Regions from separate parts of the Streptomyces sp. NPDC020747 genome, predicted to be linked through region 4. Evidence: riboswitches for the same ligand, from Rfam matches in the RefSeq annotation. Region 4 holds a riboswitch; each other region holds the start of a gene.
What was found. A riboswitch is a leader RNA that binds a small molecule or an ion and turns the genes downstream of it on or off. The one in region 4 is predicted to bind cobalamin.
Positions count from the first base shown of each region.

Region 1: linked by a shared signal. The riboswitch ahead of metE (5-methyltetrahydropteroyltriglutamate--homocysteine S-methyltransferase) and the one ahead of ACH4YP_RS32740 (cobalamin biosynthesis protein) in region 4 are both predicted to bind cobalamin.
Region 2: linked by a shared signal. The riboswitch ahead of ACH4YP_RS19580 (prenyltransferase/squalene oxidase repeat-containing protein) and the one ahead of ACH4YP_RS32740 (cobalamin biosynthesis protein) in region 4 are both predicted to bind cobalamin.
Region 3: linked by a shared signal. The riboswitch ahead of ACH4YP_RS28350 (CbtB-domain containing protein) and the one ahead of ACH4YP_RS32740 (cobalamin biosynthesis protein) in region 4 are both predicted to bind cobalamin.

Region 1 is NZ_JBIRTJ010000004.1:3,435-10,824, forward strand. It holds gene scpA (methylmalonyl-CoA mutase) at 1-1,750, shown strand, start outside; gene meaB (methylmalonyl Co-A mutase-associated GTPase MeaB) at 1,756-2,742, shown strand; cobalamin riboswitch at 2,851-3,075, shown strand; gene metE (5-methyltetrahydropteroyltriglutamate--homocysteine S-methyltransferase) at 3,239-5,560, shown strand; partial or broken gene ACH4YP_RS12835 (DUF4328 domain-containing protein) at 5,691-6,179, opposite strand; gene bla (class A beta-lactamase) at 6,336-7,211, opposite strand.
Region 2 is NZ_JBIRTJ010000007.1:14,559-21,948, forward strand. It holds gene ACH4YP_RS19570 (aldehyde dehydrogenase) at 1-646, opposite strand, end outside; gene ACH4YP_RS19575 (MBL fold metallo-hydrolase) at 867-1,892, shown strand; cobalamin riboswitch at 2,030-2,193, shown strand; gene ACH4YP_RS19580 (prenyltransferase/squalene oxidase repeat-containing protein) at 2,301-3,551, shown strand; gene ACH4YP_RS19585 (SCO2322 family protein) at 3,548-4,240, shown strand; gene ACH4YP_RS19590 (energy-coupling factor transporter transmembrane component T) at 4,253-5,446, shown strand; gene ACH4YP_RS19595 (ABC transporter ATP-binding protein) at 5,443-7,239, shown strand; gene ACH4YP_RS19600 (ECF transporter S component) at 7,236-7,390, shown strand, end outside.
Region 3 is NZ_JBIRTJ010000011.1:278,762-286,151, forward strand. It holds gene ACH4YP_RS28330 (hypothetical protein) at 17-346, shown strand; partial or broken gene ACH4YP_RS28335 (SnoaL-like polyketide cyclase) at 405-521, opposite strand; gene ACH4YP_RS28340 (acyl-CoA dehydrogenase family protein) at 1,131-2,321, opposite strand; gene ACH4YP_RS28345 (CbtA family protein) at 2,493-3,263, opposite strand; gene ACH4YP_RS28350 (CbtB-domain containing protein) at 3,293-3,517, opposite strand; cobalamin riboswitch at 3,553-3,695, opposite strand; gene ACH4YP_RS28355 (histidine phosphatase family protein) at 3,826-4,458, shown strand; gene ACH4YP_RS28360 (ferredoxin) at 4,645-5,037, opposite strand; gene ACH4YP_RS28365 (right-handed parallel beta-helix repeat-containing protein) at 5,277-6,461, shown strand; gene ACH4YP_RS28370 (glycoside hydrolase family 43 protein) at 6,654-7,390, shown strand, end outside.
Region 4 is NZ_JBIRTJ010000014.1:70,243-77,632, forward strand. It holds gene ACH4YP_RS32720 (class II aldolase/adducin family protein) at 171-881, opposite strand; gene ACH4YP_RS32725 (lysozyme) at 1,078-1,821, shown strand; gene ACH4YP_RS32730 (anion permease) at 1,996-3,237, shown strand; gene ACH4YP_RS32735 (hypothetical protein) at 3,250-3,471, shown strand; cobalamin riboswitch at 3,601-3,737, shown strand; gene ACH4YP_RS32740 (cobalamin biosynthesis protein) at 3,835-4,791, shown strand; gene ACH4YP_RS32745 (cobyric acid synthase) at 4,788-6,320, shown strand; gene cobN (cobaltochelatase subunit CobN) at 6,317-7,390, shown strand, end outside.

The DNA.
Region 1 (7,390 bases), on a different contig from region 4:
CATCGACTCCATCTACGACATGCGGCAGTTGTTCGACGGGATCCCGCTGGACAAGATGACCGTGTCGATGACGATGAACGGCGCCGTGCTGCCGGTGCTGGCGCTCTACATCGTCGCCGCGGAGGAACAGGGCGTACCGCCCGAGAAGTTGGCCGGGACCATCCAGAACGACATCCTCAAGGAGTTCATGGTCCGCAACACCTATATCTATCCGCCGAAGCCGTCGATGCGGATCATCTCCGACATCTTCTCCTTCACCTCGCAGCGGATGCCGCGCTACAACTCCATCTCCATCTCCGGCTATCACATCCAGGAGGCGGGCGCGACGGCCGACCTGGAGCTGGCGTACACGTTGGCCGACGGAGTCGAGTACATCCGGGCGGGACGGGACGCGGGGATGGACGTGGACGCGTTCGCGCCCCGGCTCTCGTTCTTCTGGGCGATCGGCATGAACTTCTTCATGGAGATCGCGAAGATGCGGGCCGCGCGGCTGCTGTGGGCCAAGCTGGTCAAGCAGTTCGACCCGCAGAACGCCAAGTCCCTGTCCCTGCGCACCCATTCGCAGACCTCGGGCTGGTCGCTGACCGCGCAGGACGTGTTCAACAACGTGACGCGTACGTGCGTGGAGGCGATGGCGGCCACCCAGGGCCACACCCAGTCGCTGCACACCAACGCCCTGGACGAGGCGCTCGCCCTGCCCACCGACTTCTCCGCCCGCATCGCCCGCAACACCCAGTTGCTGATCCAGCAGGAGTCCGGCACGACCCGGGTGATCGACCCGTGGGGCGGCAGCGCGTACATCGAGAAGCTGACGTACGACCTCGCGCGCCGGGCCTGGCAGCACATCGAGGAGGTCGAGGCGGCGGGCGGTATGGCCAAGGCCATCGACGCGGGCATCCCCAAGCTGCGCATCGAGGAGGCCGCGGCCCGTACCCAGGCCCGTATCGACTCCGGGCGCCAGCCGGTGATCGGCGTGAACAAGTACCGCGTCGAGACCGACGAGCAGATCGACGTCCTCAAGGTCGACAACTCCTCCGTACGGACCCAGCAGATCGAGAAGCTGCGGCGGCTGCGCGCGGAGCGCGACGAGCGGGCCTGCCAGGACTCGCTGGACGCGCTGACCCGGGCGGCGGGCGGTGAGGGCAACCTGCTGGAGCTGGCCGTGAACGCGGCCCGCGCGAAGGCCACGGTCGGCGAGATCTCCGACGCCCTGGAGAAGGTGTACGGGCGGCACTCGAGCCAGATCCGTACGATCTCCGGTGTGTACCGCACCGAAGCCGGCGAGTCCCCGTCCGTCGAGCGCACCCGCACGCTGGTGAACGCCTTCGAGGAGGCCGAGGGCCGCCGCCCGCGCATCCTGGTCGCCAAAATGGGCCAGGACGGCCACGACCGCGGCCAGAAGGTGATCGCGACCGCCTTCGCCGACCTCGGCTTCGATGTCGATGTCGGCCCGCTGTTCCAGACGCCGGGCGAGGTGGCCCGCCAGGCCGTCGAGGCGGACGTGCACATCGTCGGGGTGTCCTCGCTGGCCGCCGGGCACCTGACCCTCGTACCGGCGCTCAGGGAGTCGCTCGCGGAGGAGGGGCGCGAGGACATCATGGTCGTGGTCGGCGGGGTGATTCCGCCGCAGGACGTGCCCACGCTGATCGAGATGGGCGCGGCGGCCGTCTTCCCGCCCGGGACGGTGATCCCGGACGCGGCGTACGACCTGGTCGAGCGCCTGGCCACCGACCTCGGCCACGAACTCTGAGCCCCATGGCGATCGACCTCGACACCTATGTGAAGGGCGTGCTCGACGGGAAGCGGGCGCTGGTGGCGCGGGCCATCACACTCGTCGAGTCGACGAGGCCCCAACACCGGGCGATGGCGCAGGAGTTGCTGACCGAGCTGCTGCCGCACAGCGGGAAGGCGCGGCGGATCGGCATCAGCGGTGTGCCGGGCGTGGGCAAGTCGACGTTCATCGACGCGTTCGGGACGCTGCTCACCTCGCTCGGGTACCGGGTCGCGGTGCTCGCCGTCGACCCGTCGTCGACCCGGACGGGCGGGTCCATCCTGGGCGACAAGACGCGTATGGAACGCCTGGCAGTCGATCCGGCGGCCTTCATCCGGCCCTCCCCCACCGCGGGCACGCTCGGCGGAGTCGCGAAGGCGACCCGGGAGTCGATCGTGGTGATGGAGGCGGCCGGTTACGACGTCGTACTCGTGGAGACGGTCGGCGTCGGCCAGTCCGAGACCGCGGTCGCGAACATGGTCGACTCCTTCCTGCTCCTCACCCTCGCCCGCACCGGGGACCAGTTGCAGGGCATCAAGAAGGGTGTCCTGGAGCTGGCCGACGTGATCGCCGTCAACAAGGCGGACGGGCCGCACGAGCGCGATGCCCGGGGCGCGGCAAGGGAGTTGGCGGGCGCGCTGCGGCTGATGCATCCCGCCGACGCCGCCTGGACGCCACCGGTGCTGAGTTGCAGCGCCCGTGAGTCGACCGGCCTGGACACGGTCTGGGAGCGCCTCGAACAGCACCGTACGCTCCTCGACTCCGCGGGCCGCCTCGCCGCCAAACGCCGTGACCAGCAGGTCGACTGGACCTGGACGATGGTGCGCGACGAGCTTCTGGGCCGACTGCACGCCGACCCTGCCGTACGCGCCCTCGCGCCGGACCTCGAACGGCAGGTACGAGAGGGCGAGTTGACGGCGACACTGGCGGCCGAACGAATCCTGAGGGCATTCGGACCCCGGCCGGACTGAGCCGCCTCAGGGGCGCGGGGCTGTACCGATTTGCGGCTCCGCCGCGGGGCGCGATCAGCCGCCACCGGCCGGCATCTAAAAAATCGACGCGTCCGACCCCCAACCCTTAGGCTGGCCCGCGTAGCTGGTTCGCCCCGTCCGCCAGGCGGGATGCGTCGCAAGAGGGAACCCGGTGGGAATCCGGGACTGCCCCGCAGCGGTGAGCGGGAACGACCGCCGTCATACGCACTGGGCCCCATGAAGCGGGGCTTGGGAAGCGACGGCCAGTAGGTGTCCTCCGTACGGAGGGTGTGCCCGCGAGTCCGAAGACCTGCCAACTGCCCGCGCGCAAACCACTTGTGCGCGGACACCCCGGTGACCTCGTGGGCAGGTCGGCGTACATGTCCGGCGGACGATCGCGCCTTGCCGCGCGAGATGCTTCCGCCGGGTTCGTCACCCCCTTCGCGCTCACGTCCGTCCCGGGATCTCAGGGAGACATCTCGCGAAGGAGAGTTCCGTGACATCGAAGTCCGCAGCCGCGGCGGCACGGGCCACCGTGTACGGCTACCCCCGTCAGGGCAGGGGCCGGGAACTGAAGAAGGCGATCGAGGGGTACTGGAAGGTCCGCGTCGACGCCGACGCCCTCCGGGCCACCGCCGCCGAACTGCGCCGCGCCAACTGGCGGCAGCTGGCCGAGGCCGGCATCCACGAAGTGCCCACCGGCGACTTCTCGTACTACGACCATGTCCTGGACACCAGCGTCATGGTCGGCGCGATCCCCGCCCGCCACCGCGCCGCGGTCGAGGCCGACGCGCTCGACGGCTACTTCGCGATGGCCCGCGGCACCCAGGACGTGGCGCCGCTGGAGATGACGAAGTGGTTCGACACCAACTACCACTATCTGGTCCCGGAGTTGGGCCCGGACACCGTCTTCACGGCCGACTCCGCCAAGCAGGTCGCCGAGCTCCGCGAAGCCCTCGCGCTCGGCCTCACCGCCCGGCCGGTCCTCGTCGGCCCCGTCACCTATCTCCTGCTCGCCAAGCCCGCACCCGGTGTGGCCGCCGACTTCGACCCGCTGACCCTGCTCGACCGGCTGCTGCCCGTGTACGCCGAGGTCCTCTCCGACCTGCGGGCGGCGGGCGCGGAGTGGGTGCAGCTCGACGAACCGGCCCTGGTCCAGGACCGTACGCCCGCCGAACTCAACGCCGCCACCCGCGCCTACCGCGATCTCGGCGCGCTCACCGACCGTCCGAAGCTGCTGGTCGCCTCCTACTTCGACCGGCTCGGCGACGCGCTGCCGGTGCTGGCCAAGGCGCCGGTGGAGGGCCTCGCCCTCGACTTCACCGAGGCGGCAGCCGCCAACCTCGACGCGCTCGCCGCCGTGGGCGGACTGCCCGGCAAGCGCCTGATCGCGGGCGTGGTCAACGGCCGCAACATCTGGGTCAACGACCTGTCGGCGTCGCTCGCCACGCTCGGCACCCTGCTCGGGCTGGCCGACCGGGTCGACGTGGCCGCGTCCTGCTCACTGCTCCACGTGCCGCTCGACGCCACCGCCGAACGGGACATCGAGCCGCAGATCCTGCGCTGGCTCGCCTTCGCCCGGCAGAAGACGGCCGAGACCGTCACCCTCGCCAAGGGTCTCGCCCAGGGCACGGGTTCGATCACCGGCGAACTCGCCGCCAACCGGGCCGCCCTGGCCTCCCGCGCGAACTCGCCCATCACCCGCGACCCCGCTGTGCGCGCGCGGGTCGGTGCGGTCACGGACGCCGACGCCCGCCGCTCCCAGCCGTACGGCGAACGCACCGCCGCCCAGCGCGCCCACCTCGGCCTGCCGCTGCTGCCGACCACCACCATCGGCTCCTTCCCGCAGACCGCCGAACTGCGCGTCGCCCGCGCCGACCTGCGCGCCCGGCGCATCGACACGGCCGGCTACGAGGAGCGCATCAGGGCCGAGATCCAGGAGGTGATCTCGTTCCAGGAGAAGGCCGGCCTGGACGTCCTCGTGCACGGCGAGGCCGAACGCAACGACATGGTCCAGTACTTCGCCGAGCAGCTGACGGGGTACCTCGCCACGCAGCACGGCTGGGTCCAGTCCTACGGCACCCGTTACGTCCGTCCGCCGATCCTGGCCGGCGACATCTCCCGCCCCGAGCCGATGACCGTGCGCTGGACGACGTACGCCCAGTCGCTGACCCAACGCCCCGTCAAGGGCATGCTCACGGGGCCGGTCACCATGCTCGCCTGGTCCTTCGTCCGGGACGACCAGCCCCTCGGCGACACCGCCCGGCAGGTCGCCCTCGCCCTGCGCGACGAGGTCAACGACCTTGAGACGGCCGGGACTTCGGTCATCCAGGTCGACGAACCCGCGCTGCGCGAGACCCTGCCGCTGCGGGCCGCCGACCGCCCCGGCTATCTGGCGTGGGCCACCGAGGCGTTCCGGCTCACCACCGCCGGTGTCCGACCGGACACCCAGATCCACACCCACATGTGCTACGCCGAGTTCGGCGACATCGTCCAGGCCATCGACGACCTCGACGCGGACGTCATCAGCCTGGAGGCGGCCCGCTCCCACATGCAGGTCGCCCGCGAACTGGCCGCGCACGGCTATCCGCGCGAGGCCGGACCCGGCGTCTACGACATCCACTCCCCGCGCGTGCCGAGCACGGACGAGGCAGCCGCCCTGCTGCGCAAGGGACTTGAGGCCATCCCGGCCGAACGGCTCTGGGTCAACCCCGACTGCGGCCTGAAGACCCGCGGCTGGCCCGAGACCCGGGCGTCCCTGGACAACCTGGTCGCGGCAGCGCAGGCGGTCCGCGCCGAACTGCCCACCGCTGACTGACCCGACCGACCTGACCGACCTGACCGATCCGGCCGTCCGGCCGGGGACACTGTGTCCCCGGCCGGACGGCCGGGTCCGCGGGCCAGGACAGCCGGGCGTCGCCGTGCCGCGAAGGCTCGTCCATGCCCGGCTGCTGCGCCGCGCTGAGCGCGCGGACCACGAACACGCACGCCACGGCCGCGCCCACGACGGCCGCGTCGGCCGCCAGCAGCAGGTGTACGTCCGTGTAGGCACGCACGATGACCTCGTCCGTGGAGTCCGCGTACATCAGCCCCACCCCGCCCAGCATCCCTGCCGGCCACAGACCCCACCACCAGTTCACGGCGCGGGGAAGCCGTGCCCCAGGGGCGCTCGCCCGGTGGACGTCCGCGACGATCCCGCGGGGTATCCACAGGTTCAGGACGGGCACGATCCAGCCCGCGTAGACCCACGGCGAGGCGTAACGCGGCCGTTGTCGCGACAGAACGCGCGCGTTGTCCCGCACGCGCCACAGCCAGGCCAGGAACGCGATCGCGCAGAGCACCGTGGCGCCATCACCCAGGGAACTGACGAGGTGGTAGCCGTTCTCCAGAAAGGTCAGCGGGCGGCGACGGCGATACGAGCCGAGCCCCGGACCGGAGTCAGCGCAGGCCGGGCCATCTGATCGTTCATCGGGCCGTCCTGGCGTACGCGTGGTCCGCGCCCGGCGGGCGAGGAGCGCACTCTCGGGGAGCCGGCGGAGCAGCGACGGCGACTCGTGGCCGCCACAGGAGGATGCACGCTCCCCCCTGCGGCGTCAGGTGAGCTCTGCCGCCACCAACGCGGCCGCCCGGGCCACCAGCGGGTTTTCCTGGGGCCCGTCGGCGGCGTACTTGGTCGACAGGACGGACAGCACCACGGGCGGACGGCCGGGAGGCCATACGACGCCGACATCGTTGGCGACCCCGTACGACGAACCGCCCCCGGTCTTGTCCGCGAGGATCCAGTCGCTGGGCAGGCCGGCGCGGAAGCGCTCGGTGTTGGTGGTGTTGGCGATCAACCACCCGGTCAGCCGTTCGCGGTCCTCGGCCGGGAGCGCCCCGCCGATCACGAGCCGCGCGCTGGTCCGCCCGATGGCGCGTGGGCTGGTGGTGTCGGACTTCCGCCACGGTTCCGCCGAGTTCAGCTCGGGCTCCCACCGGTCGAGCCGGGTGATCCGGTCCCCGGTCGAGCGGGAGAACCGGGTGATCGCGGTCGGTCCGCCCAGCCCGCGCAGGAGGAGGTTCGCGGCGCCGTTGTCGCTCTGGGAGACGGCGGCGGAGCACAGCTCCTCGACGGTCAGGCCGTTCGCGACGTTCTCGTCCGTGCCCGTGATCGGGGCGTAGCCCGAGGCCGTGACGTACTCCCTGGTGTACCGGATGCGCCGGGCCAGGAACTCGCGGTCGCGGCCGAGGTCCCTCAGGACGGCCGCGGCCGTGAGCGTCTTGAACACCGAGCACATCGGGAAACGTTCGTCGGCGCGATAGGCCACGGTCCGGCCCGTGGCCGTGTCGTGGGCGAAGACCCCGAGCCGCGCGGAGTACTCCCGCTCCAGGTCACCCAGCTGCCCGGCGAGGCTCTCTCCGCCGGGGGCCGAGGCATGCGCGGCGGTCGGGACGGTGACCGCCAGCGCCGCTCCGGCGCCCAGGGCCAGTGCCGTGCGGCGGCTCGGGTGTGAGCTGAAGCGGGCGCGGGAGCCGGCACCGAAACCGGAGCTGGAGCTGGAGCTGGAGCTGGAGCTGAGACGGGAGCTGGATCCTGTGGTGTCCAAGGCGTACTTCCTGTTCGTGCGGGCGTGGCTTTCCTTCCGATGATCAAGATGCCACGACATGA
Region 2 (7,390 bases), on a different contig from region 4:
CGCTCACCTCGCGGTCCGCCGGCAGGATCGACAGCACGCCGTCCGGCAGCCCGGCCTCCTTCGTGATCTCGCCGAGTATGTACGCGTCGAGCGGCGACTCGGGCGACGGCTTGAGCACGACCGTGCAGCCGGTCAGCAGCGCGGGCGCGAGCTTGGCCGCCGCCACGAACTGCGGGACGTTCCAGGGGGCGACGGCCGCGACGACCCCGACCGGCTCGCGCCGCACGAGGATCTTCCCGAGCACTCCGTCGCGCGTCTCCTCGTACGTGAAGTCCCGCGCGACCGTGATCGCCGCGTCCCACACCATCATCGCGCCGAGGGCCTGCGCGAGGACGCTCCAGGAGTACGGGGAGCCGTTCTCGGAGGAGATGACGCGGGCGATCTCCTCGTGGCGTACGGCGATCGCGTCCTTGATGCGGGTGACGACCTCGATGCGCTCGTCGAGGGACATCCGCGGCCAGGGGCCCTCGTCGAACGCGGTCCGCGCGACCGCGACGGCCCGGTCGACGTCCGCCCGCGAGGCGTGCGGCACCCGGCCGATGACCTCCTCGGTGTGCGGGGAGATCACCTCGATCACGTCCTGGCCGAGGGGAGCGGCCAGCTCCCCGCCGATGAACAGCTGTCCGTGTTCCACGAGCTCGGTCATGGCCGACTGCCTCTCCGGAGGACATTTCTGACGGTGCATCAGACTGACGGTTCATCAGACATGACGACATGGAACTGATACCAGTTCTAGTTGGAGGAGTCCACGGACCTCACACCACTTCACCGCCCCGTGATCCATCACACCGACCTGATGAGTGACTTGGGCTCCCATTGGAACTGGTTCTAGTTATAGTGGCCGGGAGTCGGCGACAGGGGAACCCATGGCACAGGTGACCGATCACGGCGGGGGCGTACGGTCCCTCCAGGTTCCCATCCCGGACAATCCCCTCGGAACGACGCTCGTGTACGTCGTGGACACCGACCGCGGGCCGGTGCTGATCGACACGGGCTGGGACGATCCGGCGTCCTGGGACGCGCTCGTCGAGGGGCTCGTGGCGTGCGGGACGTCCGTCGCGGAGATCCACGGAGTGGTGATCACCCATCACCACCCGGACCACCACGGCCTGTCGGGCAAGGTGCGGGAGGCGTCCGGCGCCTGGCTCGCGATGCACGCCGCCGACATCTCGATCGTGCGGCGCACACGCGAGACGAAGCCCGGGCGCTGGTTCACGTACATGGCCGACAAGTTGACCGCCTCGGGTGCACCCGAGGAGCACGTGGCGCCGATGCGCACCGCCCGCTCCCGGATGTTCCCCGGCGCCTCCCCCGCGCTCCCCGACCGCGAGATCGTCCCCGGCGAACTCCTCGACCTCGCCGGCCGCCGCCTCCGCGCGATCTGGACGCCGGGCCACACCCCCGGCCATGTCTGCCTCCACCTGGAGGAGGCCCATCCGGCCCAACTCCCGGGCCACGGACGCCTGTTCTCGGGGGACCACCTCCTGCCGAGGATCACCCCGCACATCGGCCTGTACGAGGACCCGAACGACGAGACCGTCGCCGACCCGCTCGGCGACTACCTCGACTCCCTGGAGCGGATCGGCCGCCTCGAACCGGCCGAGGTCCTCCCGGCCCACCTGCACTCCTTCACCGACGCGCCGTCCCGCGTAAGGGAGTTGCTGGACCACCACGAGTCCCGCCTCACCGACCTCCGCTCCCTCCTCGTCACCCCGCTCACCTCGTGGCAGCTCGCCGTCCGCATGGAGTGGAACCGCCCGTGGGACGACATCCCCTACGGATCGAGGAACATCGCCGTCTCGGAGGCGGAGGCCCACCTGCGCCGCCTGGTGAAACTGGGCCACGCGGAGGCGGTACCGGGGAGCGATCCGGTGACGTACGTGGCCGTTTGAGCCCGCCCTCCCCGGACGCCGGGGCAGGTCCGGTGACTCGAAGCGGTCAGACCTGACGACTCGAAGTGGTCGGCCCGGTGAATCGAGGTGGTCGGCCCCGGCGCGGAGCCGGTCCAGCCGTCCGGCCCCACGGGCGGACCTCAGGGTCTTGCTACGGGTCGGTACAGTGAGCGGGTCGTCATCACACTCGTACAGGGGGAAGCCGGTGCAAATCCGGCGCTGACCCGCAACCGTGTGCCGCCCGGTCGATCATTCGGTCTGGGGCGGTGAGCCGGACTGCCCCGTACGGAAGTGACCGGCTCGCGTCACCGGGACCGCCGGTGACCGGCACCGTCGAGGCATACGGAGCCGAGCCGCCCGGGGTTCTGGGCTGCCCGTCTCCTTGACAGGGAAAGGCACCCGCCGATCATGTTTGTCCGCCGCAGCGCAGCGGTACTGGCCGCCACCGCCGTGATCGGTACGGCGTCCGCGCCCGCCGCCCTCGCCGACGAGTCGCCCGGCGCGACCCCGTCCCAGGCGTTCCCCTCCGCCCTGTACGGCAGCACCGACCCCACCTATGACGGCGTCTGGCGGCAGTCGCTCGCGCTGCTCGCCCAGGACAGCGTGGATGTGAAGCCCGCGAAGAAGTCCGTCGACTGGCTCGTCGGCCAGCAGTGCGAGAGCGGTGCCTTCGCGGCGTACCGCCCCGACCCGAGCGCGAAGTGCGACGCCAAGACCAAGGTCGACACGAACAGCACCGCCGCCGCGTTGCAGGCCCTGGAGGCCCTCGACGCGAGCGACGCCGTGACGGGCGCGGCCGTGAAGTGGCTGAAGTCCGTGCAGAACAAGGACGGCGGCTGGGGCTACTTCCCCGGCACACCCAGCGACAGCAACTCGACGTCCGTCGTCATCGGGGCCCTGGACGCCGGGGACACCGACCCGAAGGACGTGCCCTCCAAGGACGACCGGACGCCGTACGACGCCCTGCTCGGCCTCTCCGTCCCCTGCGACGAGACCGGCGGTGGCGCCTTCGCCTTCCAGCCGGACAAGAAGGGCGAGCTCGCGGCGAACCCGGACGCCACGGCGGCGGGCGTGCTGGGTGCCCTCGGTGAGGGGCTGTCCCCGGAGCCCGAGGACGACGGCGGTTCCTCGAAGAATGCCAAGTGCGTGGGCGGCCATCCCTTCACGGTCGAGGACGCGGCGGCCAACGGTGCCCTGTACCTCGCGGGCGCGGTCGCCAAGAACGGCTACCTGAAATCCTCCCTCCCCGGCGCCGAGGACCAGCCGGACCACGGCAACACCGCCGACGCGGTCGTCGCGCTCGCCGCCGCCGGTCGCACGGCCGACACCGAGAAGCCGCTGGCCTGGCTGGAGAAGAACTCCGGTACCTGGGCGGCGAAGAGCGGCCCGGCGGCGTACGCGCAGCTGATCTTCGCGGCGAACGCCACCGGTACGGACCCGCGCGCCTTCGGCGGCGCCGACCTCGTGAAGCAGCTCGGCGCGACCGGCCCCGCGGCGTCGTCCTCCGCCCCGGCCGAGGACAAGAGCGACAAGGACGACGCCTCGGACGAGGGGGACGACGGCGGGGTCAGCCTCTGGTGGATCATCGGGGTCGGCCTGGTCGGCGGCATCGGCATCGGTTTCCTCCTCAGCGGCCGTAACAAGAAGCAGCAGCCGTGACCTGCCGCCGCCTGGTTCTGCCGGTCCTTTGTCTCCTGCTCGCCGTCCTCGGCACGGCGGGGCAGGCCCAGGCGGTCGGCTACCGCTACTGGTCCTTCTGGGACCGGAATTCCACCGCCGATACGGCCGATACGTGGGTGTACGCGACCCAGGGACCGTCGACCGCGCACCCCTCCGACGGTGACGTCCAGGGCTTCCGTTTCTCGGTGAGCGAGGACTCGAAGGACTCGGCGAAGCCTCGCGGGACGGCCGACTTCGCGACGATCTGCGCGAAGACGCCCGCGCGGGAGGGCTCCAAGCGGGTCGGCCTCGTCCTCGACTTCGGCACGGCCACGGACGCCCCGTCCGGCTCGACACCGCCCCGCCCCCGCACGGCCTGCGCCCGCGTCGACGAGGACGCCACGACCGCGGACGCCCTCGCAGCCGTCGCCAAGCCCCTCCGCTACGGCACGAACGCCCTGCTGTGCGCCATCGCGGGCTACCCGAGCACGGGTTGCGGAGAGCCGGTATCGGGCGACCGCCCGAAGGCTTCGGCGTCGCCCGGCGAGCAGACGAAGAGCGAGTCCGACGACGGCAACGGGGACGGGAACGAGGACGGCGGCCCGTCGCTGGGCCTGCTGGCCGGGATCGCCGCGGTGGCGGCCCTGGGCGCGGCAGCCGTGTGGCAAGCACGCCGCCGCCGCGGCTGACGGGCCCTTGCAATGACCGCCACCAACGACGACAAGCCTCAGACCACCACTGTGCCCACGACACCGGGCGCCCTGGCCAGAAAAGTTCAACACCAACTCACCGCCCCCCAGGCAACCAGAACCAACGCAATCCACCCCGGCGCCTGGTGGCTCTGGGCCCTGGGCCTGGGAACAGCCGCATCCCGCACCACGAACCCCCTCCTCCTGGCCCTCCTGATCGGCGTAGCCGGCTACGTCGTGGCGGCCCGCCGAACAGAGGCCCCCTGGGCCCGCTCCTACGGCGCGTTCGTGAAGCTCGCCCTCGCCGTCCTGGTCATCCGCCTCGCCTTCGCAGTCGTCCTCGGCTCCCCCATCCCCGGCACCCACACCCTCCTCACCCTCCCCGAACTCCCCCTCCCAGACTGGGCGGAGGGCATCCGCATCGGCGGCCGAGTCACCGCGGAAGGCCTGGTCTTCGCTCTCTACGACGGCCTGAAACTCGCCACGCTCCTCATCTGCGTAGGCGCGGCGAACGCCCTCGCGAACCCGGCCCGCCTCCTCAAATCCCTCCCAGGAGCCTTGTACGAAGCGGGAGTTGCCGTAGTGGTGGCCCTCACCTTCGCGCCGAACCTGATCGCGGACGTCCAGCGCCTGCGCGCCGCCCGGCGCCTCCGCGGACGTCCGGACAAGGGTCTGCGCGGCCTGCTCCAGGTCGGACTCCCGGTCCTGGAGGGCGCGTTGGAGCGTTCCGTCTCCCTGGCGGCGGCGATGGACGCCCGCGGCTACGGCCGCACGGCGGACGTACCCCGAACCGTCCGCCGCACCACCGCCGTACTCACCCTCGGCGGCCTGGTCGGGGTCTGCGCCGGAACGTACGGCCTGCTCACGGCGGAAGGCGGCGGCTACGGCCTGCCCGTACTGCTCGCCGGACTCGCCGCGGCCCTCGCCGGCCTGTGGCTCGGCGGTCGCCGCTCGCTGCGCACCCGCTACCGGCCGGACGCGTGGGGCGTACGCGCGTGGCTGGTCGCCGCGTCCGGCGCGGCGGTCGCGACGCTGCTGATCCTCTACGCCTCCTGCACCCCCGCCAACTACGCGGCCCTGCACCCCGGTGTCGTCCCGCTGACGGCACCGGCACTCCCCCTGTGGCCCGCGGCAGCGATCCTGCTCGGCCTGCTCCCCGCCTTCGTCACCCCCGCCCCCGAGAACACCCGCAAGGAACCCTCATGATCCGCTTCGAGAATGTCTCCGTGACATACGACGGAGCGGCAGGGCCGACCGTCCAGGGCATCGAACTCACTGTCCCCGAAGGTGAGTTGATGCTGCTGGTCGGACCGTCCGGCGTCGGCAAGTCGACGCTGCTCGGCGCGGTGAACGGACTGGTCCCGCACTTCACGGGCGGCACCCTGCGCGGCCGAGTGACGGTGGCGGGCCGCGACACACGAACCCACAAACCGCGCGAACTCGCGGACGTGGTCGGCACGGTGGGCCAGGACCCGCTGTCGCACTTCGTGACGGACACGGTCGAGGACGAACTCGCCTACGGAATGGAGTCGTTGGGCCTCGCCCCCGACGTGATGCGCCGCCGCGTGGAGGAGACGCTCGACCTGCTCGGCCTCGCCGACCTGCGCGACCGTCCCATCTCCACGCTCTCCGGCGGCCAGCAGCAGCGCGTCGCGATCGGCTCGGTCCTCACCCCGCACCCCAGGGTCCTGGTCCTCGACGAACCGACCTCGGCCCTCGACCCGGCCGCCGCGGAGGAGGTACTCGCCGTCCTCCAGCGCCTCGTCCACGACCTCGGCACGACGGTCCTCATGGCCGAGCACCGCCTGGAACGCGTCATCCAGTACGCCGACCAGGTCGCCCTCCTCCCCACCCCCGGCGCCCCTCTCGTGCTGGGCACACCGTCCGAGGTCATGGCCGTCTCCCCGGTGTACCCGCCGGTGGTGGCACTGGGCAGGCTCGCCGGTTGGTCACCCCTGCCGCTGACGGTCCGGGACGCCCGCCGACGGGCGGGCGCACTCCGGGAACGGCTGGAGAACACCACGTACGAACCGGCGAACACGGCGGGCACGACGAGCACGACGAGCACGGCCACCCCGGACGCGAACACCACTGCACCCCAGCTCCCAACAGAAGCCACCCCGGCGCCCGCCCAACGCCCCCGCCCCCGCCTCTTCCGCAAGCGCACCCCCGAGCCCACGCCCTCAACCGAAGCTCCACCCTCAACCCCAACTCCCCATCCCACAACGCTGGTTGAGAACCTCTCCGTCCGCCGCGGCCGTACCGAGGTGCTCCACTCCGTCACGCTCAGCGTCGGCCCCGGCGAGACCGTCGCTCTCATGGGCCGCAACGGCGCCGGCAAGTCGACGCTGCTCTCCGCGCTCGTAGGCCTGGTCGCACCGGCGTCGGGATCTGTGCGGGTGGGCGGCGTCGAGCCGCATCGCACGGCGCCCCGTGAACTCATCCGCCACGTCGGCCTCGTACCGCAGGAGCCCCGCGACCTGCTGTACGCCGACACGGTGGCCGGGGAGTGCACGGCCGCGGACTCCGACGCGGGGGCGGAACCGGGCACCTGCCGGACCCTGGTGTCCGAGCTGCTCCCGGGCATCGCGGACGACACGCATCCGCGGGACCTCTCGGAGGGCCAGCGGCTCGCGCTCGCCCTGGCGGTCGTACTGACGGCCCGTCCGCCCCTGCTCCTGCTCGACGAGCCGACCCGCGGCCTCGACTACGCGGCGAAGTCCCGCCTGGTCACCGTCCTGCGGGGGCTGGCGGCCGAGGGCCACGCCATCGTGCTGGCCACCCACGACGTCGAGCTGGCCGCCGAGCTCTCCCACCGGGTCGTCATCCTCGCGGACGGCGAACCCGTCGCGGACGGCCCGACGGCCGAGGTCGTCGTGGCCTCCCCGTCCTTCGCTCCGCAGGTCACCAAGATCCTCGCCCCGCAGAAATGGCTGACGGTCCCGCAGGTACGGGAGGCGCTCCGCGCGACCGAAGGGGAGAGTGAGCCGGGCTCATGAACGAGAAGTCGCACCCCCGCCCCGAACCTCACCCTCGCCCCGAACCCCACCTCCGCCCCGAACCTCGCCCCCTCCCTCGCCCCCTCCCCCAACGCCAAGCCCGCCCCATCCGCCTGGGCCTCCGATCCCTCGCCGCCCTCCTCCTCGTCAG
Region 3 (7,390 bases), on a different contig from region 4:
AGCCAGCTCTTCCCCCGTGTCCCGGGGCCGCGCCAAGGAACCGAGCCCCGAACTGGCCGGCATTCGCGCCCAGCTCCTGACCGCCCTGGAAGACCTGGTGGCCCGGACCCAGCGCGCGGGAGCCATGCGCGAGGACGTGACCGCCTACGACGTCGTACTGATGCTCAACTCGATCCCCCCACGCCTGCCCGATGCCGAGGACGACGGCCCCACGGCGGACCTGACCGACCGCTGCGTCGGCGTACTCCTCGACGGACTGCGCGCCCCCGGCGCCGAGACGCTGTCCCAACCGGCCCCCGGCCGCCGGGAGATCGACCAGTTCTTTCGCACCATGTACGGCCTGTGACCAACTCCCGCGATCCGGTGCGAGTCGCGAGGTCACTGGTCAACAGGACAGCGGCTGCTCAGAACATGGTGTTGTCGTTGGCGGACGTCTCGGGGATGGCCTGGATGACGTCCCAGTGCTCGACGATCTTGCCCTTCTCGAACCGGAAGATGTCCATCACCGCGGCGCCGCGGTCGGTCGCGTCGTAGGTCCTCGTGGTCCAACCGGATGCACGGACAGCCGGCAACGACATGGGCGACGCTTGATCGTTGAAGAGCTTCGCTCCTGCGGGCCGGTGAACCGTCGGCAGTACCGACCGTAAAAGCATCTCCGCAGGGGCGGGAGAGGAGAGTCTGTCCATGGACCGGCGGTCCCTGCTTGCGGCAACGCTCCCGCAGGCGCCCAGGTCGTCGCCGACCTCCAGAACCCCGCTCGGCCTTTGGTCCGTCGTACCGGGTGTGGCCGCCCGCAGCCGCCATCCCGCCGCCCCGTACCTCACCACCCGCCAGGAAGTCGACACTTCTCCGCCGTCAGCGTCCAGGACACCGCATGCACACCGCTCGGCACCCTTTCGTCGGCACCGACCACGTCTGCCGACTCGACGGAACACGTGTGGAGGCCTTCTCCGGAGTACGCGCGACCGCTTCGACCCCCTGAGGCGCGGCCGGCTGGAGCAATACCGCAGCGGCGTCTGCGCTCCGCGCGGCCTTCGGACACTGGGACGAGGAGTGGGGCGGGCCCGTCTCGACACACGCGGGCTGTTCCGCCTCGGCCATGCACCTGCTAGTTCGACGAACGGCTGGATCTAGCGCCGCACCCTCGGCATCCCCAGACCGATCCACGAGATGATCTCCCGCTGGATCTCGTTGTTGCCGCCGCCGAAGGTGAAGATCACGGCTGAGCGGTAGCCGCGTTCCAGTTCGCCGTGGAGTACGGCGCCCGCGGAGCCCTCCTTGAGGACACCGGCGATGGCGACGACCTCCATGAGCCAGGCGTAGGCGTCCCGGCGGGCCTCGGAGCCGTACACCTTGACGGCGGAGGCGTCCTGCGGGGTGAGTGTGCCCTCCTGGACGGCGTTCACCATCTGCCAGTTGAGGAGTTTCATCGCGTCGAGCTTCGTGTGGGTCTGGGCGAGGCGGCGGCGCACCCAGGGGAGGTCGACGACCCGGCGGCCGTCGGCGAGCTTGGTCTCCATGGCCCAGCGCTGGACGTCGTGCAGGGCGCGGATGGCCATGGTGCCGTGTGCGGCGAGGGTGACCCGCTCGTGGTTGAGCTGGTTGGTGATCAGCCGCCAGCCCTTGTTCTCCTGGCCGACGCGGCGGGACGCGGGTACGCGGATGTTCTCGTAGTAGCTCGCTGTGGTGTCGTGCGAGGCGAGGGTGTTGATGATCGTGCAGGAGTAGCCGGGGTCGGACGTCGGCACGAGGAGCATGGTGATGCCCTTGTGCGGCGGGGCGTCGGGGTCGGTGCGGACGGCGAGCCAGACCCAGTCGGCGGTGTCGCCGTTGGTCGTCCAGATCTTCTGGCCGTCGACCGTGTAATGGCCGGTGTCCTCGTCGCCCTCCCGCACCGCCTTGGTCTTCAGGGCGGCCAGGTCCGTGCCCGCGTCGGGTTCGCTGTAGCCGATCGCGAAGTCGAGCTCGCCGGAGAGGATCTTCGGCAGGAAGTACCCCTTCTGCTCGTCGGTGCCGAACTGCATGATCGTCGGCCCGACCGTGTTGAGAGCCATCAGCGGCAGCGGTACGCCGGCCTGCGCGGCCTCGTCGAAGAAGATGAACTGTTCCATCGGGGTCAGACCGCGCCCGCCGTACTCCTTCGGCCAGCCCACGCCGAGCCAGCCGTCGGAACCGAGCCGTCGGATGGTCTCGCGGTAGAAGCGCTTCTGCGCCGCCGGATCGCCGTAGCGGGCGTACACGTCGTCGGGGACCAACTCGGCGAAGTAGGAACGCAGTTCGGTGCGCAACCGCTCCTGCTCCGGCGTGTATTCGAGATGCACGGCGCCTCCTGGCTCCCACTGGCCCGCTCGTTCGGCCACCCGGACCTGACGGCGCACACCGTAGAACGTGTTCCAGAAATTGGGAATGCCGACGACGTACGCGACTGCCACGCACGCACACACCGAAGGGCCCCAGGATGTGCTCCAGGGGCCCTTCGGTGTGTGAACGGGTCAGTGCGCGACCGGAGTTGCCCGCCCTTCGGCCGCCTTCTCGCCCTCGGCCACGGCCGGTTCGGGAGCCAGCACGCGCTCCGCGAGCAGCCCGAAGACCAGGCCGTACGCGGTCCACAGGGTCACCTGGATGGCCAGGGTCGCCAGTCGGTACTGCCACAGCAGGGTGGCCGGGAAGCCCGCCGGCGCCTCGTTGAAGGACGGCAGGAACGCGTACGCCAGGCCGACGGCCAGGACGAAGGACGCGCCCGCCGCGAGGGTGGCGTTCCAGTTGCCCAGGCGCGGTGCGAGGCGTTTGCCGAGGATCACCGCGGCGACGGCCAGCAGCACGCTGAGCACGATCATCAGGAGGAACAGCGCGGTGCGCTGGTTGAGGGTGTCGGGGTCGCCGACGGCGGGCGGGTTCGCCGGGTACTTGAGGAACGGCACCAGGTAGACCGCGACCAGACCGGCGGCGGCCAGCAGCAGGGCGCTGGCTCGCGGCCCGAAGCGGCCGATCCTGCCGAGGGCGAAGCAGTACGCGAGGGCGGCTATGCCGCCGAACGCGACCCCGTAGACGAGGACGCCGGTGGACAGACCACCGGTGGACTGCATGGCACGGGAGACGAGTTCCTCGCCGCCGTGTTCGTGGGCGTGGGCCTCCTCGAACGCGATGGCCTGGTCCACCCGGGGTTCGCCCAGGAAGTAGGCGACGACCAGGGCGAGCACGCCCGCGGCAAGACCCGCGAGCATGCCGCGCACCAGGAGATTTCTGACGGTGACGGAGTTCATCGAGTTGTCCTGTCGGTTCTTTGTCGCCGTCAGTGGCAGGGGAAGCCGAGCAGGTGGCGGGCGTCGTGCACCCACTCGTGCACGCCTTCGCCGGAGACCAGGGAGGTGGCGCCCTGTTCGGCGCCGACGAAGTAGAGGAGCACCAGCATCAGGATGCCGAGGAAGACCGCCCAGGGGGCGATCGCGCCGATCGGCAGCTTTGCGGGTACGTCGGGGGTGGTTACGGTCGGCTGGGCGACGGCGGACTGCGCCATGGCAGGACCTCCTGGGGGAACTCGCGTCCCATCTCGGTGGTGCACAGGACGACGGCCACGGGTCTGACTTGCTCGACCTCCGCCTCCCCTGCTGGGAGGCGGTTGCGCGGGGCTTACAGTGGCGCGACCGTGCCGGATTCCCACCGGCTTCCGTCGTACCGTCGTCAATATCGACGAGAAGGTACCGCGAAGCGGAGTCGCGGCCAAGGGCGCACGGAATGCCGGGGGTGCGCCGGTGCCCTGGTCACGACCCCAATTCCCGGTACGGGCAGGGGTGTTGAGCACGTGTGGAACGCGAGGGCGGGCCGATGACCAGCCGAGTGATGTTGATCTCACCAGTGATGAGCGCGGCGTTGCGGGAGGCGCGTTTCGAAGACGGATGCCCCGTCGACCCGGCCGGGCTGCGGCTCGCCGGGGCGGCCGCGGGCTCGCTGCCGGCCGCCGACCGGGTCCTGGTCTCACCCACCGTTCGCTGCCGGGAGACGGCGGCGGCCCTCGGGCTCGACGCCCTCGCCGTCACCGAGCCCGACCTGGCCGGTCTGGACGTGGGCCGCTGGCGCGGGGCGACCCTCGCCGAGGTGAGCACCGACGAACCGGAAGCCGTGGGGCGCTGGCTGGCGGACCCGTCGTCCGCACCGCACGGCGGCGAGTCGGTGGCCGGGCTGTGCGAGCGCGTGGCGAAGTGGCTGGAGACGGTGGCGGATCCGAGTTCCGGGGCTTCGGGCTCAGGCTCGGCCGAGGGTTCAGGACCAGGCTCCGTCCGGATCATCGCCGTCGTCGAGCCGGAGATCGTACGGGCCGGGGTGGTGCGGGCACTCGGGGCCCCGGAGTCGGCGTTCTGGCGCGTCGACGTGCCGCCGTTGGCCGCGACGGAGTTCAGCGGGCGGGCCGGGCGTTGGAACGTACGGGTCGGACGGGCGCTCGGAGAGCCCAGGGAGTGAGGTCAGGCGGGCGCCCAACTGAACGGCCCCTCGCGACACGGCACCTCGGGGCGTGGCGCCCTCCCCCGCAACACTGCACCCGGCACCCGACACCCGACACCCGACACCCGACCGGAAACGTCACCTCCGCCGGACACGTCACCTCCGTACGTCACCGCACCGCACGGGGCCTCGCTGCACGGAACCTCACCTCAGGACGGCGAGAAACTCCGTGCAGGCACGCGCGCAGTCGCGGCAGGTCTCGGCGCCCTTCTCGGCGCCGGGGCTCCGGTCGAAGGCATGGGCGGTCTCCAGGCAGACGGCACGGCACCACTCCACCTGGGCGCGCATCCCGGCCTCGGCCTGCGTGGTCTGCTCGGCGAGGGCGCGGCAGGTCGCGTCGCAGACCTCCGCGCAGAGGATGCCCTTGCGCCTCAACTCCTGCTGATCGTCGGGGCCGTCGAGTTCGGCGAGGCTCGCGCGCAGGGCGCAGACCCGTGCGCACTCGCTACATGCCTGCGCACAGGCGAACCGGTCCTCGAGGAAACGAACGAGTTCCTGCTGCTCTGTCAATGACACGCGGTTCGGGTAGCCGGACATCGCCACGCCAAACCCGCCTTCACACCGGGCCGCGGAGCCAGAAGTGGCTGAGCGTGTCGAAGTTATTGACGTGCTCACGGCCAGACTCTACGTTCTGACCGGTTTACCGAACCACGTTCGGTATATCGATCCGTTCGTGGCGGGTGCGCACACCCCGGCAACCAACCCGGTGTGGGCGACCACTGACCCGCGACAACCTTCGGATCGGCAGACAAGGAGGCCTCGTGCGCATCGCGGACATGCTCACCGGGACAGCACTGGGTGCCGTGTTGGCGACGACGGTGCTACCGACCCCGGCAGCCGCGGCGTCGACCATCGTCGTGGCCGTCAACGGGAACGACGCCGCCGCCGGCACCCTCGACCAACCGCTGCGGACCGTCCAGAAAGCCGTCGACAGGGCGAAGGCGGGCGACACCATCCTCGTACGGGGCGGTACTTACGCCCTGACCGACAACATCACGATCACCACCTCGGGCACGGCGTCGCAGCCGATCTCCCTCGGCGCCTACCAGGGCGAGCGCGTCGTCATCGACGGCGAGCAGCTGCCGGCCAGCCACACACCGGTCGGCGGCAGCATCCCGCGCGCCGAGCGCGGGGCAGTCCACCAGGAGGCCTCGTACTGGAAGGTCTCCGGTCTGGAGATCGTCAACGGTCCGTACGGCTACTACTGCGACGGCTGCAGCAACAACGTGTTCTCCCGCCTGACCACCCACGACAACTACGAGTCCGGCTTCCAGCTCCAGGGCGCCTCCGCGGGCAACCAGATCCTGAACCTGGACAGTTACGGCAACCGCGACCCGCGCAAGAACGGCGAGAGCGCGGACGGGCTGGCCATCAAGGAAGGCGGCGGGAGCGGCAACGTCGTGCGGGGCGCGAGGCTGTGGAACAACGTCGACGACGGCTACGACGCCTGGAAGTTCACCTCGCCGGTCGTCGTCGAGAACACGATCGCGTACGGCAACGGCTTCAACCGGTGGAACTTCCCGGACTTCGCGGGTGACGGCAACGGCTTCAAGCTGGGCGGCGGGAGCCCGGCACCGGCGGTGGCCCACACCCTGCGCAACTCGCTCGCGTACCGGAACGCGGCGCACGGAGTCACCGACAACGGCAATCCGGGCGTGCTCTCCCTGAGCCGCACCACCACGTTCCGCAACACGGGCACGGGCTTCGACGCCGACGGCTCGGGCGGAAAGGCGGTCCTCACCGCCAACCTGTCCGTCGCGGACGCACGGCCCGCGGCACTCGGCTCCGGCACCACGTCCACGGGCAACTCGTGGGATCTGGGCGGCACTTGGGACGACTCGTCGGTCGTGAGCACGAACACGGGCGCCATCACGGGACCGCGTTCGTCCGACGGCTCCCTGCCGCCCGCCCGGGACCTGCTCGTCCCGAAGAACGGCGCGGCCGTCGGAGCCCGCTTCTGAACCACCCCGTGGGCCCCGGGACGGACGACCCCGGGGTCCACGGGACTGGCACGACCAGCAGCACCAGCGCAGTCCGAACGAGGAGAGCCGCACATGATCACGCCAGACAACTCCCGCAGACCCGCCACCGCCCCGGACGCGACCGGCACGTCCCGCCCCTTCGCCCCCTCCCGCCGGAGCCTGTTGCGGGCGATGGCCGCCCTGCCGGTCTCGGCGCTCGTCGTGGGCGGGCTGCCCGGCCTGCTCGGCGCGGCCTCCGCGGCCGCGCCGCCCCGCGGATCGGCCACCCGCTACACCATCGTGCCGTTCCTCAACAGCAACGACGGCACGGTGAACGTCTACCAGTCCGACGACGCGACGGACTTCCGGCTCCTCAAGGCGTCCGCGTACACGCCGCCCGCGGGCCGTATCCGCGACGCCAGTGTCTTCAAGCACACGGACGGCTACTACTACATCACCTACACCACGCACACCTGGCAGGACACCAGCACCACCATCGGCTTCGCCCGCAGCTCGGACCGCAGCAACTGGACCTTCCTGTACGACTACACCGTGCCGATCGCGAATTTGTCGCGCGCCTGGGCGCCGGAGTGGTTCGTCGACAGCGACGGCAGCGTGAACATCATCGTGTCCTGCTCGGTGACCAGCAACGAGTGGATCTTCACCCCGTATCTGCTCAGGGCCACCAACTCCGCGCTCACCGCCTGGACTTCACCGGTGGCGCTGTCCGGCATCGGCGCCAACCACATCGACACGTTCATCGTGAAGACCGGCTCGACGTATCACGCGTTCACGAAGAACGAGACGTCCAAGTACATCGAGTACGCGACCAGTTCGGCGCTCGCCGGCCCGTACACGATCAGCAGGACGGGCAACTGGGCAGGCTGGGGCGGCACTCGGGAGGGCGCCGCGCTGATACAGCTCGACAA
Region 4 (7,390 bases):
ACACCGGCGATCGGCCACGTCAGCACCGTGGCGACGGGGTCCGGCACGGCGGCCGCACCCGGTCGGACGGGCGGCCGCGGTCGGATGGGCGGGCCTACCCGGTCAGGTCGGCGGCTGCATCGGCCGCCCCCAATCGCCCGCCTCCCCCAGTGACCGTCACCGGCCCCCGGTCACGGCCTCTGGCCGTACCCCCCGAGCCTTTCGCCCACCTCGTTCACCTGTTCCCGGGTCAGCAGTGTGGGTGTGTGGCCGGGGAGGGACGAGGCGGTCAGCCAGAGGTGGCACATCCACTCCAACTGGGCCGTGCGGTCGTAGGCCTGGGGGAGAGAGGCTCCGTATGTGAGGGTCCCGTGGTTCTGAAGGAGACAGGCGGTGCGGTCCCTCAGGGCCCGGAGCATGTTCTCGGCCAACTTTTCCGTGCCGTAGGTGGCGTAGGGGGCCACCCGGACGGGACCGCCGAGCGCGGCGGCCATGTAGTGGATGAGCGGCAGCTCGGTGACAAGGGTCGAGACGGCCGTGGCGTGCACCGCGTGGGTGTGGACGATCGCCCGCGCGTCGGTGGCACGGTAGACCGCCAGATGCATGGGCAGTTCGCTTGTCGGAACGAGCGAACCGAGCACCTGCCGGCCGTCGAGCGAGACCCCGCAGAGATCCTCGGGGGCCAGCCGGTCGTACGGGACTCCGCTCGGCGTGACCAGGACGGTGTCGCCCACGCGCACCGACACGTTGCCCGAGGTGCCGACGACCAGACCGTCGGCCGCCGTCCGACGGGCCGTCGCCACGAGGTCGTCCCACGCCCGCTCCAGCGCCTCCCGCGCCGGGGGCGCGTCCCGCTGCCCCGAGTCACGTCCGTCTCCTGGGTCCCGCCGCCGCTCAGCCATGCCGCGATCCTGCCAGCCACGCGGCTCAACCCCGGCGCGGGCGGGGCACTTTAAGGCGCAATCGACGCAACCGAAAGGTCACACACGGACATGAATCGCCCGCCGGGAGCGAATGACCGGCATGCGACGGGCTTTCGGGGATCTTCCAGTAGCCTCTGGGAGATTTTTCGTGCACGTCGCCATTCCGGGGGGAAACATGGCTCGTGATCGCAAACCGTCCCTTCAGCGCGCTCGGTTCGTCGCCGCCTCCGTGGCGACACTGGCGCTCGGCGGCACCGCTCTCGCCGAGGTGCCGGCCTCGGCGGCCGCCAAGCCCAAGGGCCACGACGTGTCCTCGCACCAGAAGAACGTCAACTGGTCGAGCGCGAAGAGCAAAGGCGCCAAGTTCGTCTATGTGAAGGCCACCGAGTCGCACACGTACCGCAACCCGTACTACAACCAGCAGTACAACGGGGCGCGCGGCGCGGGCATCGTCCGCGGGGCGTACCACTTCGCACTGCCGCACAAGTCCTCGGGGACGAAGCAGGCCGCGTACTTCGTGCGCAACGGCGGCGGCTGGCGGGCGGACGGCTGGACGCTGCCGCCCGCGCTGGACATCGAGTACAACCCGTACGGCAAGAAGAAGTGCTACGGCCTGAGCAAGACCGGGATGGTCAGCTGGATCAAGGCCTTCAGCAACGAGGTGAGGCGGCAGACCGGCCGTCGGCCGGTGATCTACACCAACTACAACTGGTGGAAGATGTGCACGGGCAACAGCGCCGCGTTCGCCGCGAACCATCCGCTGTGGCTGGCCCGCTACAGCTCGACGGCGGGGTCGCTGCCGTCCGGCTGGAACTTCTGGACCTTCTGGCAGTACGACAACGGCGGCAGCCTGCCGGGTGACCAGAATCTCTTCAACGGATCCCTGAATCAGCTCAGGGCGTTCGCGAGGGGACGGTAGAGGTAGCGGACCACTGAATTCCGCCTCTGTTCGAGGGCTCCCGCCGCCACTCCGACACAAGCGGAATGCCGGCACCTTCATCGGGCCACCCTGTCGCCCTCCCCAGTTCATCTTCCGTTCATCCAGGTTGCCTACGGTCCCTGTGCCACTGACGTCCAAGAGAAGCCTGGGTAAATGGAACACATCACGCTCCTCCTCGGAATCGTGATCGTTACCGCTCTCGTGTTCGATTTCACGAACGGTTTCCACGACACAGCCAACGCGATGGCGACGACCATCTCGACCGGTGCCCTGAAGCCCAAGACGGCGGTGGCCATGTCCGCCGTGCTGAACCTCGTCGGTGCGTTCCTCTCCGTGGAGGTCGCCAAGACGATCTCCGGCGGCATCATCAACGAAGAGGGCATCCGCACCGAAGTGATCTTCGCGGCGCTCGTCGGCGCCATCCTGTGGAATCTGCTGACCTGGCTCCTGGGTCTGCCCTCCAGTTCCTCCCACGCACTGTTCGGCGGCCTGATCGGCGCCGCGGTCATGTCGGCCGGCTGGTCGTCGGTGAACGGTTCGACCGTCGTCACCAAGGTCCTGCTCCCCGCGATCGCCGCGCCGCTGGTGGCCGGACTCGCCGCAACGCTGGCCACCCGGCTGACGTACCGCATCAGCAGCAAGGCCGGCGAGCAGGCGACCTCCAAGGGCTACCGCGCGGGTCAGATCACCTCCGCGGGCCTGGTCTCGCTGGCCCACGGCACGAACGACGCGCAGAAGACCATGGGCATCATCACGCTCGCCCTGGTCACCGGCGGTGTGATCGTGCCCGGGTCGAACCCTCCCCTGTGGGTCATCGTCTCGGCCGGTATCGCCATCGCGCTCGGCACCTACCTGGGCGGCTGGCGCATCATCCGCACCATGGGCAAGGGCCTCACCGACCTCGCGCCGCCGCAGGGCTTCGCCGCCCAGACCAGTGCCGCGACGGTCATCCTGGCCTCCTCGCACCTCGGCTTCTCGCTCTCCACCACCCAGTCCTGCTCCGGCGCCGTGATGGGTTCGGGCCTCGGCCGCAAGGGCGGTGTCGTCCGCTGGTCGACCGCGACCCGGATGTTCGTCGCCTGGGGCCTCACGCTGCCCGCCGCCGGACTGGTCGGCGCGGGCGCCGAGTTCCTCACCAAGCAGGGCACCTGGGGCATCGTCCTCACCGGCGCGCTGCTGGTCGCGGGCTCGGCGGTCATCTGGGTCCTCTCCCGCCGCCAGCCGGTCACCCGCGACAACGTGAACGACGTCGAAGGCGAGCCCGCGGGCGTCGTGACCACCGCCATCGCCGCCGTCACCCCGCCGCCCGCGGGCACGGTCGCCCCGGCGGAGGACCTCAAGACCACCATCCCGGGCCCGGACGCCACCGAGCCCGCCCGCCCGGCCACGGTGTAAGGAACCCACAGAATGAAGATCGACTGGGCAGCCCTCGGCTCCGTCTTCGGAGTCAGCCTCATCGTCACCGTCGCCCTCGTGGGCCTCTTCACCCTCGGCATCGTCGGCCTCTCCAAGCGCGAGTCGGCCTCCGCCCAGGGCGGCACCGCGACCCTCGCGGTCACGGGCGCGTACGCCTGCTTCGCCGCGTGCGCAGCGGCTGTGACGTACGGCATCTATCTGATCGTCGCCTGACGCGCACGGCACCTCCGTCCCGTACGACTCCGCCCCGTCGCCCCCCGGTCGGCGGGGCGGAGTCGTGTCCGTGTGTGGGCCTCAGCACACTCTCCCGTCGCAGGTCAACAGCAAGTTGACGGGTGTTCGTGGGCGTGGTGGACTGCCGGAGCCATGTACGGCGGCAGGAGAGGAAGCCGGTGCGAATCCGGCGCGGTCCCGCCACTGTTACCGGGGATTCGACACCCCGGGAGCCAGGAACTCTCGCCGTCTGTCTCGTCGAACCAGGGCGTGGACACCCTGAGTGAGGACAAATCGCCATGCGCGGCTGCCCAAGTGCCTTTCCAGCGACGGTTGTGCCCGACCTGACGGTCGGCTGAACCGATGCGTGCCGATCGCGTCTTCGCGTACGGCGCCGCCGCCGGCCTTCTCGGTGACCTGCTGCTCGGCGATCCACGCCGGGGGCATCCGGTCGCCGCGTTCGGACGTGCCGCGGGTGCCGTGGAGCGGGTGTTGTGGCGGGACCACCGGGGGTGGGGCGCGCTGCACACCGCCGTGTGTGTGGGTGGCGCTGTATCCCTCGCCGCCCTGGCCGACCGTTCCGTACGGACCTCTCGCATCGCGTCCGTCGCGTTGACAGCCGCCGCCACCTGGTCCGTCGTCGGCGGTACGTCGCTCGGCCGGGAGGCCCGGGCCATCGGCGGGGCGCTCGCCGCCGGGGACGTCGAGGTGGCCCGGGAGCGGCTGCCGCACCTGTGCGGGCGGGATCCGCAGGCTCTGGACGCCGACGGGATCGCCCGGGCCGTCGTCGAGTCCGTCGCCGAGAACACCTCCGACGCCGTCGTGGGCGCCCTCGTGTGGGGTGCCGCGGCCGGTGTGCCGGGGCTGGTCGCGTTCCGTGCCGTGAACACGCTCGACGCGATGGTCGGGCACAGGTCGGCCAAGTACCGGCGGTACGGGTGGGCTTCCGCGCGGCTCGACGACGTCGCGGGGTGGCCGGGGGCTCGGCTCACCGCCGTCCTCGCGGCCGTCGCGGGAAGCGATCCGCGCGGGGCCGTACGCGCCTGGCGTGCCGACGCCGTCAAGCATCCGAGCCCCAACGCCGGGCCCGTGGAGGCCTCGTTCGCGGGGGCGCTCGGCGTGCGGCTGGGCGGGACGCTCTCGTACGCCGGAAGGGTCGAACACCGGCCCGTACTCAATGGTGGTGGCCGGGCCGTGGAGGTCGGGGACATCGAGCGGGCCGTACGGCTCTCGCGGCGCGTGGGTCTGCTCGCGCTCGGCGTGAGTGTCGCCGGGCGGCTCCTCGTCAGCGGCCTTCGCGCGAAGGGGCGTACGTCATGAGCCGGGGAACGAGCGGGGGAACGGGTGGCGGGCTGCTCGTCGCCGGTACCACCTCCGACGCGGGCAAGAGCGTCGTCACCGCCGGGATCTGCCGGTGGCTGGTGCGGCGCGGCGTCAAGGTCGCGCCCTTCAAGGCGCAGAACATGTCGCTCAACTCGTTCGTCACGCGGGAGGGCGCCGAGATCGGGCGGGCGCAGGCCATGCAGGCGCAGGCCGCTCGTGTGGAGCCCACCGCGCTCATGAATCCCGTGCTGCTCAAGCCCGGCAGCGACCGGAGCAGTCAGGTCGTCCTCATGGGTAAACCCGTCGGTGAGATGAGCGCCCGCGGCTATCACGGCGGGCGGCAGGAAAAGCTCCTCGGGACCGTGCTGGAGTGCCTCGCCGAGTTGCGGGGCACGTATGACGCGGTGATCTGTGAGGGGGCGGGCAGTCCCGCCGAGATCAATCTGCGGCGGACTGACATCGTGAACATGGGCATCGCGCGCAACGCGCGACTGCCCGTGCTCGTCGTCGGCGACATCGACCGCGGGGGCGTCTTCGCCTCCTTCTTCGGGACCGTGGCGCTGCTCTCGCCCGAGGACCAGGCGTTCGTCGCCGGGTTCCTCGTCAACAAGTTCCGCGGGGACGTGTCCCTGCTGGAGCCCGGCCTCGACATGCTCCAGAACCTCACCGGACGTCGTACGTACGGCGTCCTGCCCTTCCAGCACGGTCTCGGCATCGACGAGGAGGACGGGATGGCGGTCTCGCTGAGAGGCTCGGTCCGGGAGTCGGCTGTCTCCTCCCCCGTCGGCGAGGACATCCTGCGGGTGGCCGTCTGCGCGATTCCGCTGATGTCCAACTTCACGGACGTGGACGCGCTGGCCGCCGAACCGGGCGTCGTGGTGCGGTTCGTGGACCGGGCGGAGGAACTCGTCGACGCGGACCTCGTCGTGGTGCCCGGCACCCGCGGCACGGTCAGGGCCCTGGAGTGGCTGCGGGAGCGCGGCCTCGCGGACGCCCTCGCCAGAAGGGCCGCTCAGGGGCGTCCCGTCCTCGGCATCTGCGGTGGCTTCCAGATCCTCGGCGAGCACATCGAGGACGAGGTCGAGTCGCGCGCGGGCCAGGTGGACGGGCTCGGACTCCTTCCCGTGCGCGTGCGGTTCGCGCGGGAGAAGACCCTCACCCGGCCCGTCGGCGAGGCACTCGGCGAGCATGTCGAGGGGTACGAGATCCACCACGGGGTCGCCCAGGTCACGGGCGGGGAACCCTTCTTGGACGGCTGCCGGGTTGGCGAGGTCTGGGGGACCCACTGGCACGGCTCGCTGGAGTCGGACGGCTTCCGCCGGGCCTTCCTTCGCGAGGTGGCGGCCGCCGCGGGGCGCCGCTTCGTACCGGCCGCCGACACGTCGTTCGGGTCGCTGCGCGAGGAGCAGCTGGACCGGCTCGGCGATCTGATCGAGGAACACGCGGACACGGACGCGCTGTGGCGGCTCATCGAGTCCGGCGCGCCGACAGGACTGCCTTTCATTCCACCGGGAGCGCCCGCATGAGCACAGTGTTGTTGTTGTCGACCGCCGACACGGATCTGCTGGCGGCACGCGCCGCCGGCGCCGCGTACCGGATCGGCAATCCGACCCGCGTGGATGTCGCGGAGGAGCTTCCCGCGCTGGTCCGGGGCGCGGACGTCGCGGTCGTACGGCTGCTGGGCGGCAAGCGTGCCTGGGAGGAGGGGCTCGCCGCGCTCAGGGCGTCCGGCATTCCGACCGTGCTGCTCGGCGGGGAGTCCGTCCCCGACGCGGAGTTGATGGCCGAGTCGTCCGTGCCCGCCGGGGTCGTGGCGGAGGCGCTTCGCTATCTGGTCGAGGGCGGTCCGGAGAACCTGGCCGAGCTGGCCCGCTTCCTGTCCGACACCGTGCTGCTGACGGGCGAGGGCTTCGAAGAGCCGCGGAAGATGCCCGAGTTCGGGATCCACGGCGAGCGCGCGCACGTCGAGGGCCGTCCGACCGTGGGTGTGCTCTTCTACCGGGCGCACCAACTGAGCGGCAACACCGGTTTCGTGGACACCCTGTGCGACGCGATCGAGGCCCGGGGCGCCAACGCCCTTGCCGTGTACTGCGGTTCGCTGCGCGACGCCGACGCGGGCCTGTACGAGCTCCTCGGCAAGTCCGACGCGCTGGTGGCCACGGTCCTCGCCGCCGGTGGCACGCACGCCTCGCAGGCGTCCGCGGGCGGCGACGAGGAGGCCTGGGACATCGGCGCGCTCGCCGACCTCAACGTCCCTGTCCTGCAAGGGCTCTGCCTCACCTCGTCGCGGGCAGCCTGGGCCGGGTCGGACGCCGCCCTCTCCCCCATGGACGCGGCGATGCAGGTCGCGATCCCGGAGTTCGACGGACGCCTCATCACGGTCCCGTTCTCGTTCAAGGAAGAGGGTCCCGACGGCGTTCCGGTGTACGTCGCCGACCCCGAGCGGGCCGCGCGGGTCGCCGGAATCGCCGTGCGCCACGCCCGGTTGAAGCACAAGCCGAACGCGGAGAAGAAGCTCGCGCTCGTCTTCACCGCCTATCCGACCAAGCACTCCCGCGTCGGCAACGCGGTCGGTCTCGACACCCCCGCCTCGGCG